One region of the Streptomyces sp. NPDC051172 genome, then DNA from elsewhere that is predicted to be linked to it. Evidence: riboswitches for the same ligand, from Rfam matches in the RefSeq annotation. Region 1 holds a riboswitch; each other region holds the start of a gene.

Region 1 (5,502 bases):
CCTAACTCCCCTATTACTGGCCCTTGCACAGATCCACACTTCGCGGATCCGGGTCAGACCTCACCCCCCACGGTTGGGGGCGTGCGCCGGAACGCGTCGACCGCGGCTGAATGTATCTGTCCAACTGCCGTCTGCAACAGGTCAATCGGACGAGAATTCCGGGCACGACCGGTCGGGACCTTACGGAGAATTCGCCCGAATTCAGGGCAAGTCGGGCCCCATAAATGGAGCATAAGACGCAAAAAACCTGCACACTTTGGCTACTTCTCGCTGCCCGAGAAGCAAGAACTCATATGCACGCGGCAAGCGGAGTCGAGCAGGTTCCCCAACTGTACCGTGCTCAACCATGCAGAATTGCCCCCTCCGCTTCTCTCACGGAGGGGGCAATTCGATGAACTCTTCGTAACCGACATTACCGACGGTAATAAGCGGTCGTCCGACCTGTTTCCGGTCAGCCTCCGGCGACGGCCGGGATGATCGAGACGCCCGCCCCGTCCGGAGTCGCCGTCTCCAGCCCCTGCTCGAACCGCACGTCGTCGTCGTTCACATACACGTTGACGAACCGCCGCAGCTTCCCCTGGTCGTCGAGAACCCGCGCGGCGATCCCGGTGTGGTTCTTCTCCAGATCGGCGATGACCTCGCCGAGGGTCCCACCTTCAGCAGTGACCTCGGCCTGGCCGCCGGTGTAGGTACGCAGGATGGTGGGGATACGAACGTTGACGCTCACGATGAACCTCCGGTCGGGGTGTGGCTTTCAAGGGGCGCGGGGAACGACTACGCGAGGCCGGCCTCACGGAACGACTCCAGGCTGGGGCGAATCGTCGCGGTGAGCCCGGTACCGGCCACCGCGTCCAGCGTCTTCAGACCATCACCGGTGTTGAGGACGACCGTCGTCAGGGCCGGGTCGAGCACGCCGTTCTCGATGAGCTTGCGCGTCACGCCCACGGTCACGCCACCGGCGGTCTCCGCGAAGATCCCCTCGGTCCGGGCGAGCAGCCGAATCGCGTCCACGATCTGCTCGTCATTGACATCCTCCACCGCCCCACCGGTACGCCGGGCGATGTCCAGCACATACGGACCGTCCGCCGGGTTGCCGATGGCCAGCGACTTGGCGATCGTGTTCGGCTTCTGCGGCCGTACGACGTCGTGCCCCGCCTTGTAGGCGACGGAGACAGGGCTGCACCCCTCGGCCTGCGCCCCGAAGATCTTGTAGGGCTTGTCCTCGACGAGCCCGAGCTTGATCAGCTCCTGCAGCCCCTTGTCGATCTTCGTGAGCTGGGAGCCGGAGGCGATCGGCACGACCAGCTGGTCGGGCAGCTGCCAGCCGAGCTGCTCGCAGATCTCGTACGCCAGGGTCTTGGAGCCCTCCGCGTAGTACGGCCGCAGGTTGACGTTGACGAAGCCCCAGCCCTCGCCGGCCGGGTCGCCGATCAGCTCGGAGCAGAAGCGGTTCACGTCGTCGTAGTTGCCCTCGATGCCGACGAGCTCGCCGCCGTAGACCGCGGCCATGACGACCTTGCCCTGCTCCAGGTCGTGCGGAATGAACACGCAGGAACGGAAGCCGGCGCGGGCGGCCGCGGCACCCACCGCACCGGCGAGGTTGCCGGTGGACGAGCAGGACAGGGTGGTGAAGTCGAAGGCGCGGGCGGCCTCGATGGCCTGGGCGACGACCCGGTCCTTGAAGGAGTGCGTCGGGTTGCCGGAGTCGTCCTTCACGAAGAGCTTGCCGGCGTCGACGCCCAGTTCGCGGGCGAGGTTGTCGGCCTTGACGAGCTTGGTCCAACCGGGGTTGATGTTGGGCTTGTCCGCCACGTCCGCCGGGACGGGCAGCAGGGGCGCGTAACGCCAGATGTTCGCGGGACCCGCCTCGATCTGCTTGCGGAGCTCCTCGGTGTCGTAGGCCGAGAAGTCATAGGCGATCTCGAGCGGGCCGAAACACTCCTCGCAGGCGAAGACCGGGCCGAGGGGCACCTGGTGACCGCACTCGCGGCAGGAGAGCGCCGCGGCGGGACCGAGGTCGACGGTCGTGGAGTCGGTGGTGCTTGCAACAGTCTGCGCAGCCATGTGAGGCGAGGCCCTTTCTCCTCATCTTCCTCACGACGCATCTCGCCGTGAGACGGATTTGGCACCTTCCCTAGCCGGGAGCCTCGCGGAACGATCAGCATCGATCGGTACGAGACCGGCTGGAGGGTTGCCGGGGCTTCATCGGGCCGTATCCCTCTGCCCCTCTGGATGAGCGGTATTCGGTTGTTCAACTCGTTCAACGCGGGACGACCCCCGACATGCGATGGTCACCAGCGTTGTTCAAGACTGTAACCGAAGGCCAGGACAGTTGAGATAGTCGTCCGAACCGCGAGATGGATCACGGATCCCACGCTCGCCGAGAGAACGCAGAGGAGCCGCCTACGTGCTGGAAGAAGTCGAGCGCTGGCTGAGCACCCGCTCCTGGTCCCTGACCGACCGCCCTCTCCACCAGATCCTCGCCGCCAAGCAGCGCACGGGTCAGTCGGTCAGCGTGGTGCTGCCCGCGCTCAACGAGGAGGAGACGGTCGGCGACATCGTCGCGATCATCCGTCACGACCTGATGCAGCAGGTCCCGCTCGTCGACGAGATCGTCGTCGTCGACTCCGGGTCCACCGACCGCACGTCCGAGGTCGCCGCGGCGGCCGGGGCCAGGGTCGTCCACCGTGACGACATCCTGCCCCGCATCCCGACCGTCCCCGGCAAGGGCGAGGTGCTGTGGCGCTCGCTCCTGGTCACCGGCGGGGACATCGTCTGCTTCATCGACGCCGACCTGAAGGAGTTCTCCTCCGACTTCGTCTCCGGGATCGTCGGCCCGCTGCTCACCGACCCGGCGGTCGACCTGGTCAAGGGCATGTACGACCGTCCGCTGGCCGGCGCCCAGGGCCAGGGCGGCCGGGTCACCGAGCTGATGGCGCGCCCGCTGCTGAACATGCACTGGCCGCAGCTGGCGGGCTTCGTGCAGCCGCTCGGCGGCGAGTACGCGGCCCGCCGCAGCCTGCTGGAACAGCTGCCGTTCCCCGTCGGGTACGGCGTCGAGCTGGGCATGCTGGTCGACGCCCTGCACCTGGTGGGCCTCGACGCGCTCGCCCAGGTGGACGTCGGGGTGCGCAAGCACCGCCACCAGGACGGGCAGGCGCTGGGCCGGATGTCCGCCGCGATCTACCGCACGGCACAGCTGAGGCTGGCCCGCGGCCATCTCATCCGCCCCTCCCTCACCCAGTTCGAACGGGGCGAGGAGGGCTTCGAACCGCGCACCTACTCCGTGGACACGGAGGAGCGGCCGCCGATGGTGGAGATCGCGGAGTACGCGTCGCGCAAGGTCGCCTGAGGCGGCGCGTTACGCGGCGTGGGCGGTGTATACGGTCCACCCGCAGAGCCCAGACATACGTTTGAGCGTTTACGGGCCGGGCTAGGTTGAGGCGTATGGCTTCCACGCACGGCGCTGGTCATCAGGTGCTGGTCGCGTCCAACCGCGGCCCGGTCTCGTACGAAGTGCAGCAGGACGGCTCGCTGGCCGCCAGGCGCGGCGGCGGCGGGCTGGTCTCCGGCCTCTCCGCGATCGGGCCCGACGCGGACGCCCTGTGGGTGTGCTCGGCGCTGTCCGACGGCGACCGCGAGGCGGTACGACGCGGGGTCGGCGAGGACGGGGTGCGGATGCTGGACATCCCGGCCGACGTGCACGCCGACGCTTACAACGGCATCGCGAACTCGGTGCTGTGGTTCGTCCACCACATGCTGTACCAGACGCCCCTGGAGCCGGTCTTCGACGCGGAGTTCCGGCGGCAGTGGGCCTCGTACGAGACCTACAACCGGGCCTTCGCCGAGGCCCTGGCCCAGGAGGCGGCCGAGGGCGCGGCGGTGCTGGTGCAGGACTACCACCTGTGTCTGGTGCCGGGCATGCTCCGCAAGCTCCGTCCCGACCTGCGCATCGGGCACTTCTCGCACACGCCGTGGGCGCCGGTGGACTACTTCCGGATGCTGCCGGACGACATCGCCGAGCAGCTTCTGCGCGGCATGCTGGGCGCCGACCGGCTGGGCTTCTTGACCCGGCGCTGGGCGGACGCGTTCACGGCGTGCGCCACGGCGGTGGTGGGCGGCCTCGGGAGCACGGAGATCGGCGTGCACGGCCTCGGCGCCGACGCGGACTTCCTGCGCAAGCGGTCGCACGAGGCCGATGTGGCCGAGCGGATGGCCGCGCTGAAGGAGGAGATCGGCGCCGGTCGCAGGACCGTCGTACGGGTCGACCGCACCGAGCTGTCGAAGAACATCGTGCGCGGGCTGCTGGCGTACCGGCAGCTGCTGGCGGACCGCCCCGAGTGGCGGGAGCGGGTCGTGCACGTCGCGTTCGCCTATCCCTCCCGGCAGGACCTCGCCGTGTACCGCGACTACACGGCCGAGGTGCAGCGGGTGGCGGATGAGATCAACTCCCGCTTCGGGACGCCCGGTTGGACCCCGGTCGTGCTGCACGTCAAGGACGACTTCGCCCGCTCGCTGGCCGCCTACCGGCTGGCCGACGTGGCTCTCGTCAACCCGATCCGGGACGGCATGAACCTGGTCGCGAAGGAGGTCCCGGTCGTCTCCGACGAGGGTTGCGCGCTGGTGCTGTCGCGGGAGGCGGGCGCCCACGCCGAGCTGGGCGAGGACGCGATCACCGTGAACCCGTACGACGTGATCGGGACGGCGGGCGCACTGCACGCCGCGTTGTGCCTGTCGGCGGCTGAGCGGGCCGAGCGCAGCAAGCGGCTTGCTGCTGCGGCCACGGCGTTGCCGCCGGCTCAGTGGTTTCTTGAGCAGCTGGAGGCGTTGCGCGGCTGAGGTCTGGGGGCTGCCGCCCCCGGACCCCCGCCTTTTCGGCCCTTGAGGGGCCTTGTCCTCAAACGCCGGACGGGCTGATGTGCCCCGCCAGGGCTCGCAGCAGGCGTACAACCCCCTCCGGGCCGTCCACCACCAGGTCCGCCCGTTCGCGTAGTTCCGTGACCTCGTCGCTGCCGCTGCAGACGAGGAGGCCGGGGATGCCGTCGGAGCGGAGTTTGTCGACCGCCGCGAAGGCGGGGAGGTCGCCGAGGTCGTCGCCGGCGTAGAGGACTGCCGAGGCGTCGATCTCGCGGACGTACTCCAGCAGGGCCACTCCCTTGTCGGTGCCCGGGGGGCGCAGTTCAAGGACCAGGCGGCCGGGTTCGACGATCAGGCCGTGGCGGGTGGCGAGGTCGGTGAGGGGGGCGCGCAGGGCCTCGAAGGCGGCCTGGGGGTCCGCTGCGCGGCGGGTGTGGACCGCCACGGCGCGGCCCTTCTCCTCGATCCAGGTGCCCTGCCAGGCGCCGATGCGGTCGAGGAAGCCGGGGAGTTCGGCGCGGACCGCGGCGACGCCGGGGTGGGGGGCGGGTGCGCTGACCTTGCCGCTGACCGCGTCCCAGCGTTCGGCGCCGTAGTGGCCGAGGACGACCAGGTGCTCCAGGCCGGGAACGCCCGCGAAGCCGC
Region 2 (5,502 bases), on a different contig from region 1:
GTCACTGAGGGCCGCTCGCAGCTTGCGGTGCAGCGAGTCGGCCTCCTTCTTGGCGGCGTCCAGCTCGGTACGGAGCCGCTCGGTGTCGGCCCTGGTCTGCTCCCGGGCCCGGTCGAGCTCCGCACGCAGCCGCTCCAGCTCGGCCCGGCTCTCCTCGTCGGCGCGCTCGGCATCGGCCCGCTGGGCCTCCTCGCCGGCCGCGGTCACGAGCTTCACCCAGCCGGTGGGCCGCAGCACATAGGCCGCGGCCGCCACGTCGAGCGGATCCGCGGCCGGGGGCGGCGAGCCGGAGTCGAGAGCGCCGGTGAGTTCCGGCTGGGCCTCTCTCAGCTTCTCCCCGATGCGCTGCCGGAACAGCGGATCGGTCTCCAGCGCGGCCGCCATCGCGTTGCCGGCGAACTTGGCCCGCCGGTTCGGTGCGAAACGGGCGTACTGCCTGAGCTGTGCGGGCAGTTCGCCGACGGTCAGCCCGCCGAAGCCGTCCGAGACGATCTGGACGACCTTGCGGCGCACTCCGTCGGGCAGCGGACGGTCAAGCACCTCGGCGGTGCCGTCGCCCGGCCCCCCGCCTGTGGTCTCCACCATCCGTCACACCCCATTACCTGTGGGGCCGCTCCGCTCAGGAGTCGGCGCCCGGCCTGTCCACGAGTTCCACCTGATCCACCGCGTTGCACCAGCGACAGCGCACCGACTCGATGGTCTCACTGACCACCTCGCGCTCCTCGACCTTGGGCTCACCGGCCAGATCGAGGTGGACGTACTCGACCACCTTCGACGAGCGGGTCACGTCGAAACGCGTGAGGTTGCCGCAGAGGGTGCAGCGCCACCGCGTCGTGGCGGTCGGGAGGGGAACCGTCATCGTGCCTGTGCTCTTTCCTTCTAGGCCTTCTATTGTCAGTGACGCCCGAGCTTCCCCGGGCGTGTGGCTCGTAACCCTACGGCCTGGCGCTCACTCGCCGCCCGTCCGTCCACGGCGGCGAGGCGGTCTGTGCGACTGCGTCCCGTTACGTCATGCTCTGTGTTCATGATCGGCAAGTGGAGCGCGACCGTCGGCAGAGCGATCCGGCGCCCCTCGGCGCCCATGACGTACACGCTGATCGCCCTGTGCTGTCTGCTCTTCGTGACCGGCCCGGCAGCCGGCCTGAATCCGGTCCACGGTTCCGGCGATGCGCTGCTCGCCGCCCAGCGCGCCTATTTCCACCGCTGGGGCGTTGTCCCGGCCGAGCTGTTCCAAGGCTCCCCCAGGGCCGCCCTGACCCCCGCCACGGCCCTGTTCGTCCACGGCAGCTGGGTGCACCTGCTCGGCAACATGCTCTTCCTCTACGTCTTCGGGGTGATGACCGAGGAACGGATGGGCCGCGTCCAGTTCACGCTCTTCTACGTCGGCTGCGGCTACCTCGCCCTGCTGGGGTACGCGGCGGCCAATGCCACGTCCCAGCAGTCCCTGGTCGGCGCGTCCGGGGCGATCTCGGCGGTCCTGGGTGCGTTTCTGTACCTGTTCCCCGGGGCGCGGGTGACCAGTCTTCTGCCGTTCCTCTTCTTCCTCCCCCTGCGTTTCCCCGCCTGGATCGTGCTGCCCTTCTGGGCGGCCCTGCAGTGGCTGGCGGCCGGGCATGCGGCGACGGGACCGGGGGTGGCCTATCTGGCCCACCTGGTGGGCTTCGGCCTGGGCTTCGTCTACGCCTGGGTCCGATTCGGCCGTACGACTAGAGTGAGGGCCGCCCCAGCAACGGCCCCCGAGGGAGAGAACCAGCCGTGATCACCGCGATCGTCCTCATCAAGACCAGCGTGGACCGGATCCCCGAGATCGCGGAGCGGATCGCTTCGCTGGAGAGCGTGAGTGAGGTCTTTTCCGTGACCGGGACGTATGACCTGATCGCGATGGTGCGGGTCAAGCAGCATGAGGATCTTGCTGACGTGATTCCCGGCAGCATCAGCAAGATCCCCGGGGTCGAGGCCACGGATACGCACGTCGCGTTTCGTACGTACTCGCAGCATGACCTTGAGGCCGCGTTCGCCATCGGGTTGGACTCGTGATCGTTTCCTAAGCGTCTGCGGGGCGCGGACAGCTGCTCACACCGCGGGTACGCAGCGGCCGGCCTCTGTCCTGTACGTCCACTGCGCGCCGTCCGCCACCAGTTCCTTGACGGCGGTGACGAAGCGCTCGACGTGTTCGTCGGGGGTTCCGGCGCCGAAACTGACGCGGATGGCGTTGAGGGACTTTTCCCCGGGAGCGGCCTCCGGGGCGCCGCACTCACCCTGGGTCTGCGGGTCGCTGCCCAGGAGGGTGCGGACCAGCGGGTGGGCGCAGAAGAGGCCGTCGCGGACGCCGATGCCGTACTCGGCGGAGAGCGCGGCGGCGAAGTGCGAGCTGTTCCAGCCCTCGACGACGAAGGAGATCACGCCGACGCGGGGGGCGTCGTCGCCGAAGAGTGAGAGGACCCGCACCTCGGGCACCTCCGCGAGGCCCGCCCGGACCGTGTCGATCAGGTGCTGCTCGCGGGCGACCAGGGTGTCGAAGCCGGCCTCGGTGAGCGCCTTGCAGGCCGACGCGATGGAGTAGGCGCCGATCACGTTCGGGGAGCCGGCCTCGTGGCGGGCCGCGCTGTCGTGCCACTCCACGTCCACGCCGCCGTCCTCGCGCCGGGTGACCTTGCGGCTGGCGCCGCCGCCGGCGAGATAGGGGTCGGCGGCCTGCAGCCAGTCGGCGCGGCCGGCCAGTACGCCGGAGCCGAAGGGCGCGTACAGCTTGTGGCCGGAGAAGGCGACCCAGTCGACGTCGAGGTCCTGCACGGAGACCGGGTGGTGCGGGGCGAGCTGGGCGGCGTCCAGGACGATACGGGCGCCGTGCGCATGGGCGGCAGCGGCGAGCTCGCGCACCGGCCACAGCTCGCCGGTGACGTTCGAGGCGCCGGTGACGCAGACCAGGGCCGGACCTCGGGGGTCCCGGTCGGCGAGGGCCTTCTCCAGGGTCTCGACGGCCTGCTGCGGGGTGCGCGGAGCGTTGAGGTAGGTGACCCGGGCGTCCTTCCAGGGCAGCAGGCTGGCGTGGTGCTCGGTCTCGAAGACGAAGACCTGGCAGTCGGCCGGGAGAGCCTGCGCCAGCAGGTTGAGGGAGTCCGTGGTCGACCGGGTGAAGATCAGCTGGTCGTCGGCGCGGCAGTCCAGGAACTCGGCAACGGTCCTGCGGGCGTTCTCGAAGAGGTCGGTCGACAGCTGGGAGAGGTAGCCGGCGCCGCGGTGGACGCTGCCGTAGTAGGGCGCGTACGCCGCGACGTCGTCCCACACGCGCTGCAGGGCCGGCGCGCTGGCCGCGTAGTCGAGCGCCGCATAGGTGACTTCGCCGCCCGTGACGAGCGGGACGGTGACGTCCCGGCCCAGAACGGGCAGCGGGGCACAAACCGAGGTGGCGGCGGCAGCGGTGGAGACAGACATGGCGGAACTCCCGTGTAAGCAGGTGGAATTCGCCCCGCGAGCGGTATCGCTCAAGCAGGGGCGTGAAGGAGAAAAGGGGATGCGGAGGCGGGGCTCTGCGGCCCTATCGCATTCGCTTGCTCACGGAAGGCTCCTCGACGACCAGGACCCCTGGTTGCTCGAGGGGTCCGCGCTTGCCGTAGACCTCGCTGCCTACGGCCTGGTCTTCACCCGGGGCACCCCGCCACGGACGGAGGGTTGCCGGACAGTCGGCCGGGGCCTCATGACTGTCACTCATGACCTGGACAGGAACGTACGTGAAGTGATCGCGGTCCCGCAACTCGTGTCCGCATTGCGGGACCGCACTGCCCTGCTATGCGTTGCTGGCCGCCACCCAGCGCTCCAGCGCCCGCTTGGCCGCGCCGGAGTCGATCGACTGGGCCGCCCTGTCCATGCCGGCCCGGATCTGGTCGGCCAGCGTCCCGGGCCCCGGATCGAGGGCCACAAGTGCGGCCGCCGAGTTCAGCAGTACGGCGTCGCGTACGGGGCCCTTCTCGCCGTCGAGGAGCCTGCGGGCGACCTCCGCGTTGTACGACGGGTCGCCGCCGCGCAGGGCCTCCACCGGGACCAGCTCGATGCCGACGTCACGGGGGTCGAAGGTCTCCTCGGTGACCTTGCCGTCGCGGACGACCCAGACGCGTGAGGTGGCCGTCGTCGTCAGCTCGTCGAAGCCGTCATCGCCGCGGAACACCAGGGAGGAGTTGCCGCGTTCGGCGAAGACACCGGCGATGATCGGCGCCATGCGCGGATCGGCGACGCCGACGGCCTGCGCCTTCACCCGCGCCGGGTTGGTCAGCGGGCCGAGCGCGTTGAACACCGTACGGATGCCCAACTGGCCGCGCGCGGCGCCCGCGTGACGCAGCGCCGGGTGGAACTTGACGGCGAAGCAGAAGGTGATCCCGGCTTCCTCGGCGACCTCCGCGACCCGCTTCGGCGTCAGCTCCAGATTGACGCCGAGCTTCTCCAGGACGTCCGAGGCACCGGACGCGGAGGAGGCGGCCCGGTTGCCGTGCTTGACGACCTTCGCGCCCGTGCCGGCGATGACGATCGCGGACATGGTGGAGATGTTCACGGTCTTCGCGCCGTCACCGCCGGTGCCGACGATGTCGACGGTCCGGCCGGGCACCTCGATCACGTTGGCGTGCTCGTACATCGCCCGGACCAGCCCGTTGATCTCCTCGACGGTCTCGCCCTTCGCCCTGAGCGCCACCACGAACCCGGCGATCTGCGCGTCGGTCGCCTCGCCCCGCATGATCTGGTCCATCGCCCAGAAGGTCGCCTCGGCGCTCTGGTCGCGGCCGTACAGCAGGGCGTTCAGTACCTCGGGCCAGGAACGGCCCGCCGTGGTGTCGCCTCCAGCGGGGGTCACAGCGCTCATAAGGCCGCTCCTGGTCGTCGTAGAAGAAGAGAACGAGTGTGAGGCCACCCTATCCAGCTCAGGGCATGGAAAAGGGCCCCCGTCCGAAGACCGGACGGGGGCCCTTCTGCCGTGGCGTGGCGAGCCGCAGCGATCAGTGGTGGCCGTGGCCGCTCGTGATCTCCCTGTACTCCTCGACGGTCGGCTTCGGAATCTGGGACTCCTCGCCGTAGTACGCCTCGCTGAGCTTGGCGCGCAGCTTCTCGGAGCCCTTGACCTTGCGCTCGACGCCGTTCTCGTCGACCGTCGGGCCGATCTCGGCCGGCTTGTACTGCTCGTGCGCGGTGAGGGTGTGCAGGGCGTCCTGGCTGAGCGGCTCGTGCACCTCGATGAACTCACCGTGCGGCAGGCGCTTGATGATGCCCGACTCGCGGCCGTGCAGCACCTTGTCCTTGTCGCGGCGCTGGAGGCCGAGGCAGATCCGCTTGGTGGCGATGAACACGAGCACCGGCACGACGAAGAACGCGACCCGGACGAACCAGGTGATCGAGTTGATCGACAGGTGGAAGTGGGTCGCCCAGAGGTCGTTGCCACCACCGACGAGCAGCACGAAGTACCAGGAGATCCACGCCGCACCGAAGGCGGTACGCGTCGGGGCGTTGCGCGGCCGG
Region 3 (5,502 bases), on a different contig from region 1:
CCCGGGTCTCGGACAACGTCACCTTCCAGGGAGCCGTCCTGAACGGCCCTCCCGGCGGTGACGGCCCGGCCCTGCTGTGCGCGCTCATGCAGGCCGTCGACTTCGACCTCACCCTCGCCCGCCCGCCGTCCCAGGCGGTGGACCTGCGGGGCGCGCAGGTGTCGTACCTCCACGACAACGAGCACAGCTGGCCGCAGACGGTGGAGCTGGACGGTTTCGTCTACGGCTCCATCAAGGTGGCCGTGGCGGGCGAGCGGCGGGAGGCGGTGGGGCGGCCGGACTCCGTGGCGCACCGCATGCGGTGGATAGGGCGCAGCCCCGGCTACAGCCCCCAGCCGTACGAGCAGTTGGCGAGCTGGTACCGCAAGGCGGGCCATGACGACGACGCCCGCCGGGTGCTGCTGGCCAAGCAGCGGCACCGGCGCCGCACGCTGCGGCCGGCGGCCCGCGCCTGGGGGCAGTTGCTGGACGTGACCGTGGGCTACGGCTACCGCCCCTGGCTGGCGGGCGTCTGGCTGCTCGTGCTGACCCTGCTGGGGACCGCGACGTTCGGCGCTCACAGCCCCACACGGGTGCAGGCGGGCGAGGTGCCCCGGTTCCAGCCCCTCGTCTACACACTCGACCTGCTGATCCCGATCGGCGGTCTGGGCCAGCGCACCACCTGGTACTGGACGAGCGGCATCCTCCAGTGGCTGGCCTATCTGCTGATCGCCTTCGGCTGGGTGCTGACGACTGCCGTCATCGCGGGCGTGACCCGCGCCCTGCAGAAGAACTAGGTTCCCACCGCCGGGCCCGCGATCGGCCGGGAGGCACCGGCGAGTGCCACCGAGCCCTTGGCGCCCGGCACCGCGGGGGCCGGCGATGCGGCGGTGACGCCAGGGGGAGGGGTGTGTCCACCGTGCTGTCCGCATTGCGGGACGGCCCTCTTGACGTGGCTCCGAGCCGGACCGACACTCCAGAGGAGAATCCTAGTGAATGGGTAGGGAAACGCATGGGGCGCCTTGAGCCGGTCACCGTCCGAGTGATCCGTCCGCCTCTCCTCACCTCCCGCCGTCACATCGATCTGCAGCGTGTCTGCAGTGCGATCAGCCCCCAGGGCTGAGTTCGCCCGACGTCGCTTCCGCCGCGTGTACGTCCGCGCCCTCTCCCGGGGAGACCCATGTCCGTCACACCGCTGGCCGCCCACACCTCCGCCCAGCCCACGCCCGCCTTCCGCGGCCGGATCGGCAGCGATGCCCGCAGTGGTCACTACGCCGTACCGGGCCGCTACCGTCTCCATCTGTCGACCGCGTGTCCCGACGGTCTGCGCATCGCCGTCACCCACAGCCTGCTCGGCCTGCACACCGTCTGTCCGGCGACCTTCCTGCCCGCCGTCCCCGACACCCCCGAAGGCAGCCACTACGCCCTGCGCCCGCTGTACGAGGCGAGTGCGCACCACTACACCGGCCCGGCCGTCGCGCCCGTGCTCAGCGACGACTGGTCCGGACGGATCGTCAGCACGCACGCCCCGGACATCATGCGCGACCTCGCCCGCCGCTTCGGCAGCGACCGCCCCTCGCCCTACCCGTGCGGCGCGGAGTCGGAGATCGAGGCCGTGGAGCGGATGTGCGCGCAGGGCATCGAGGACGCCGCGCAACGCGCCGGATCGGCCGGCGGTGAGGAATCCGAGCGCGCGGCGGCGCTCGATACGCTGCTCGAAACGCTCGGTGCACTGGAGCGGTGGCTGGTCGGGCGGACGTACATGATCCGTGACGAAATCACCGCCGCGGACGTCGAGTTGTGGGTCGCGCTGGTCCAACTCGACACCGTGCACCGCAACCACCTGGACGCCGGTGCCGTCCAGCGGATCGCCGGCCATCCCACCCTGTGGGCCTATGCCCGCCGGCTGGCCGCCCACCCGGCCTTCGGCGCCCATCTCGACCTGGACGGCATCGCCCGGCGCCACCACGCCCGTTGCCAGGGTCTGGAGGCCGCCGGAGCCGCTGTCCAGATCCTGGACTGGGCGGCCCATGCATCCGACGGAAACGGGACAGGATCGCAGGTCAACAGGAATTGAGTCGTTCCACACAGTGGACCGGCGTTGACATTCCTTCGGGCAATTGTTTTAACTACGAACCAGAACGGTCATGAGTGTCAGCGACAAGCCCTGGCTAGCTGACCGGCAACCCTCGCTCCGCGGTGGGGTGCCCCAGGTGACGACCGGACCGGATGACGTTTCGGTAAGCGCGAGGCCCACAAGGGCCGGAACAGTGATGGTGACGCCATGTACGCAGCTCCCAGGACGGCCGCACGCCGCCCTCAGGGCTGCGTACAGCCGTACGCGAACCTGCTGAACCTGTTTGCCGCCGACCGTGCCGTCGACCTGCTCCGTGTGAACAGCGCACTGTGTACCGCACCGGGCTGTGCCCGCTGTCGGGGCTGACACCTCCCCGCAGTCCCCGCACTCCCTGACGAACACCGCCCGCGCGGTGTGTCGTTGTCCTCCCCGCCCCCGGTGCCCCTGCACACCCGTGCGCCGAGCAAACCGCTCCGGCGCACGGCTGCCGCGGCCCGTGGGGTGTCCGACTCCGCCGGAGCCCACCATGAGTGAACCCCCTGGCGCCACGGTCGCCCTCGCCGATGCGCCGCCCGCCGACGAACAGTCAAAGCCCCTCGCCGCACAGCGGGTTCTGCCGCTGCGCAGGCCGGGGCGCTGGATCGCCACCGCCGCCGTCCTGGTCCTCGCGGCCCAGTTCGTGCACGGCCTGACGACCAACCCGTTCTACCAGTGGGACCGCTTCGGCTACTGGTTCCTGCGGCCGAACATCCTCGACGGTCTGCTCATCACCCTCGAAGTCGCCGCCTACAGCGCGGTGCTGGGCCTGGCCGGTGGCATCGTCCTCGCCCTGGCCCGGCTCTCGAAGAGCCCGGTGCTGCGGGCCGTGAGCTGGACCTACATCTGGGCGCTGCGCTCCATCCCGCTCATCGTGGTGCTGCTCTTCCTCTACAACTTCAGCGCTCTGTACAAGACGTTGAGCGTCGGCGTCCCCTTCGGACCGGCCTTTCTCTCCTTCGACGAGTCCAAGCTCGCCACCGACATGGTCGTCGCCGTCATCGGCCTCAGCCTCAACGAGGCGGCCTACGCGGCCGAGGTCGTCCGCGGCGGCATCCTCTCCGTCGACCAGGGCCAGCAGGAGGCGGCGGCGGCCCTGGGCCTGCCGAAGAGCTATCAGTTCACGAAGATCGTCTTCCCGCAGGCGCTGCGCTCGATCACCCCGAACTACGTCAACCAGCTCATCGGCCTGATCAAGAGCACCTCGCTGGTCTTCTACGTCTCGCTGCTCGACCTGTTCGGCACCGCGCAGTCCATGGGCTCCACCTACCCCGGCGACATCGTGCCGCTGCTGCTGGTCGCCACCGTCTGGTACCTGATCCTGACCAGCGTCGTCTCCGTCATCCAGTTCTACGTCGAGCGGTACTACGCCCGGGGCGCCACCCGTTCCCTGCCGCCGACCCCGTTGCAGAAGCTCCGCACCGGTCTCATCGACCTGCGGGCCCGTATCCGCAGGGAGGCCGCCGTATGAGCGCGAAGACCCTTGAGGCGCTGGCCGGCGTCGAGGCCGCCACCGTAGAGGTGCACGACGTGCACAAGTGGTACGGCGCCCACCGCGTCCTGAACGGCATCGACCTGACGGTGCGGCCGGGCGAGGTGACCGTGATCCTCGGCCCGTCCGGCTCCGGCAAGTCCACCCTGCTACGGGTCATCAACCACCTGGAGAAGCCGGAGATCGGCCACGTCAGCATCAACGGCGAACTGATCGGCGTGAAGCGGCACGGCGAGCGGCTGAAGGAACTCAGCGAGCGGGCCATCCTCACCCAGCGCGGCCGGATCGGTTTCGTCTTCCAGAACTTCAACCTCTTCCCGCATCTGACGGTCCTGGACAACGTGGCCGCCGCCCCGGTCGCCACCGGCAGGCTCAGCAAGCCCGAAGCGCAGGAGCTGGCCCGCGAGTTGCTCGGCCGGGTCGGTCTTGCCGACAAGACCGGCGCCTACCCGCGCCAGCTCTCCGGCGGTCAGCAGCAGCGCGTCGCCATCGCCCGCGCCCTCGCCCTGCGCCCCGGCGTCATCCTCTTCGACGAGCCCACCTCCGCCCTCGACCCCGAACTCGTCGGCGAGGTCCTCGCCGTCATCAAGGACCTGGCGACCAGCGGCACCACGCTCGTCATCGTCACCCACGAGATCGGCTTCGCCCGCGAGATCGCCGACCGGGTCGTCTTCATCGACGACGGACGGATCGTCGAACAGGGCCCGCCCTCCGAGGTCCTCGACAAGCCACAGCACGAGCGCACCAGGGACTTCCTCAGCAAGGTCCTCTGACCCCTGACGCATCCGGCGCGCCCCACGACTTCCCCCCACGCCACCACCTCCTCACCTCTCAGCGACAAGGAACGGCCATGTCTGTCCACTTCACCCGACGCAGCCTGATACGCGGCATCACCGCGGCGACCGCGGTCGCCTCCCTCGCCACCGGGCTCGCCGCCTGCGGTGGGAACAGCGACGCGGCCACCACGACCGACGCCGCCAACGGGACCGTGACCGTCGGACAGCTCTCCAACGGCGCCGCCAAGCAGACCAGCCTCGAGGTCTCCGAGGTGAAGTCGATCAGCGCGGAGCTGCCCAAGTCCGTCAAGAGCAGCGGCAAGCTGGAGATCGGCGTCGGCGCCCTGCCCGCCGGGTTCGCGCCGCTGGCCTACGTCGGCAGCGACCAGAAGACCCTCACCGGCGCCGAGCCCGACTTCGGCCGCCTGGTCGCCGCCGTCCTCGGCCTGAAGCCCGAGGTGAAGAACTTCACCTGGGAGAACCTCTTCGTCGGCATCGACAGCGGCAAGGTGAACGTGGCCTTCTCGAACGTCACCGACACCGAGGAGCGCAAGAAGAAGTACGAGTTCGCCTCCTACCGCAAGGACAACCTCGGCTTCGAGGTGCTCAAGTCCAGCAAGTGGAACTTCGACGGCAACTACGAGAACCTCGCCGGCAAGACCGTCTCCGTCGGCGCCGGCACCAACCAGGAGAAGATCCTCCTGGAGTGGAAGAAGAAGCTGGAGAGCGAGGGCAAGAAGCTCACCGTCAAGTACTACCCGGACCGCAACGGCACGTACCTGGCCCTGAACAGCGGCAAGATCGACTCCTTCTTCGGCCCCAACCCCGGCATCGCGTACCACATCACCCAGTCCGCCAACACGCCCAACCCGACGCGCAACGCGGGCACCTACTCGGGCGCCGGAGCCTCGCTGCAGGGCCTGATCGCCGCCACCGCCAAGAAGGACAGCGGCCTCGCCAAGCCGCTCGCCGACGCCGTCAACTACCTGATCAAGAACGGCCAGTACGCCAAGTGGCTGGCCGCCTGGAACCTCTCCAACGAGGCCGTCGCCAAGTCCGAGGTCAACCCGGCCGGCCTGCCCCTCGACAACTCCTGACCCGCCCCCGACAGGGGACTCCGCCGCCCCGCGGCGGGGTCCCCG

Evidence for each region. Region 1 has a riboswitch for S-adenosylmethionine ahead of thrC (threonine synthase). Riboswitches for the same ligand answer to the same signal wherever they lie in the genome.
Region 2: another riboswitch for S-adenosylmethionine. It lies ahead of AB0N07_RS23530 (aminotransferase class V-fold PLP-dependent enzyme); the one in region 1 lies ahead of thrC (threonine synthase).
Region 3: another riboswitch for S-adenosylmethionine. It lies ahead of AB0N07_RS07685 (amino acid ABC transporter permease); the one in region 1 lies ahead of thrC (threonine synthase).

What each region holds. Positions count from the first base shown of each region.
Region 1 is NZ_JBFBBE010000010.1:9,801-15,302, forward strand. Features, by position in the region: gene AB0N07_RS07985 (MoaD/ThiS family protein) at 452-727, opposite strand; gene thrC (threonine synthase) at 775-2,064, opposite strand; SAM riboswitch class I at 2,083-2,239, opposite strand; gene AB0N07_RS07995 (glucosyl-3-phosphoglycerate synthase) at 2,408-3,352, shown strand; gene AB0N07_RS08000 (trehalose-6-phosphate synthase) at 3,448-4,839, shown strand; gene otsB (trehalose-phosphatase) at 4,898-5,502, opposite strand, start outside.
Region 2 is NZ_JBFBBE010000039.1:6,803-12,304, reverse strand. Features, by position in the region: gene AB0N07_RS23550 (NYN domain-containing protein) at 1-585, opposite strand, end outside; gene AB0N07_RS23545 (hypothetical protein) at 620-859, opposite strand; gene AB0N07_RS23540 (rhomboid family intramembrane serine protease) at 1,025-1,759, shown strand; gene AB0N07_RS23535 (Lrp/AsnC ligand binding domain-containing protein) at 1,756-2,037, shown strand; gene AB0N07_RS23530 (aminotransferase class V-fold PLP-dependent enzyme) at 2,074-3,435, opposite strand; SAM riboswitch class IV at 3,600-3,716, opposite strand; gene trpD (anthranilate phosphoribosyltransferase) at 3,788-4,852, opposite strand; gene AB0N07_RS23520 (cytochrome bc complex cytochrome b subunit) at 4,986-5,502, opposite strand, start outside.
Region 3 is NZ_JBFBBE010000009.1:104,235-109,736, reverse strand. Features, by position in the region: gene AB0N07_RS07695 (oxidoreductase) at 1-776, shown strand, start outside; gene AB0N07_RS07690 (glutathione S-transferase C-terminal domain-containing protein) at 1,160-2,056, shown strand; SAM riboswitch class IV at 2,123-2,232, shown strand; gene AB0N07_RS07685 (amino acid ABC transporter permease) at 2,583-3,563, shown strand; gene AB0N07_RS07680 (amino acid ABC transporter ATP-binding protein) at 3,560-4,357, shown strand; gene AB0N07_RS07675 (ABC transporter substrate-binding protein) at 4,435-5,457, shown strand.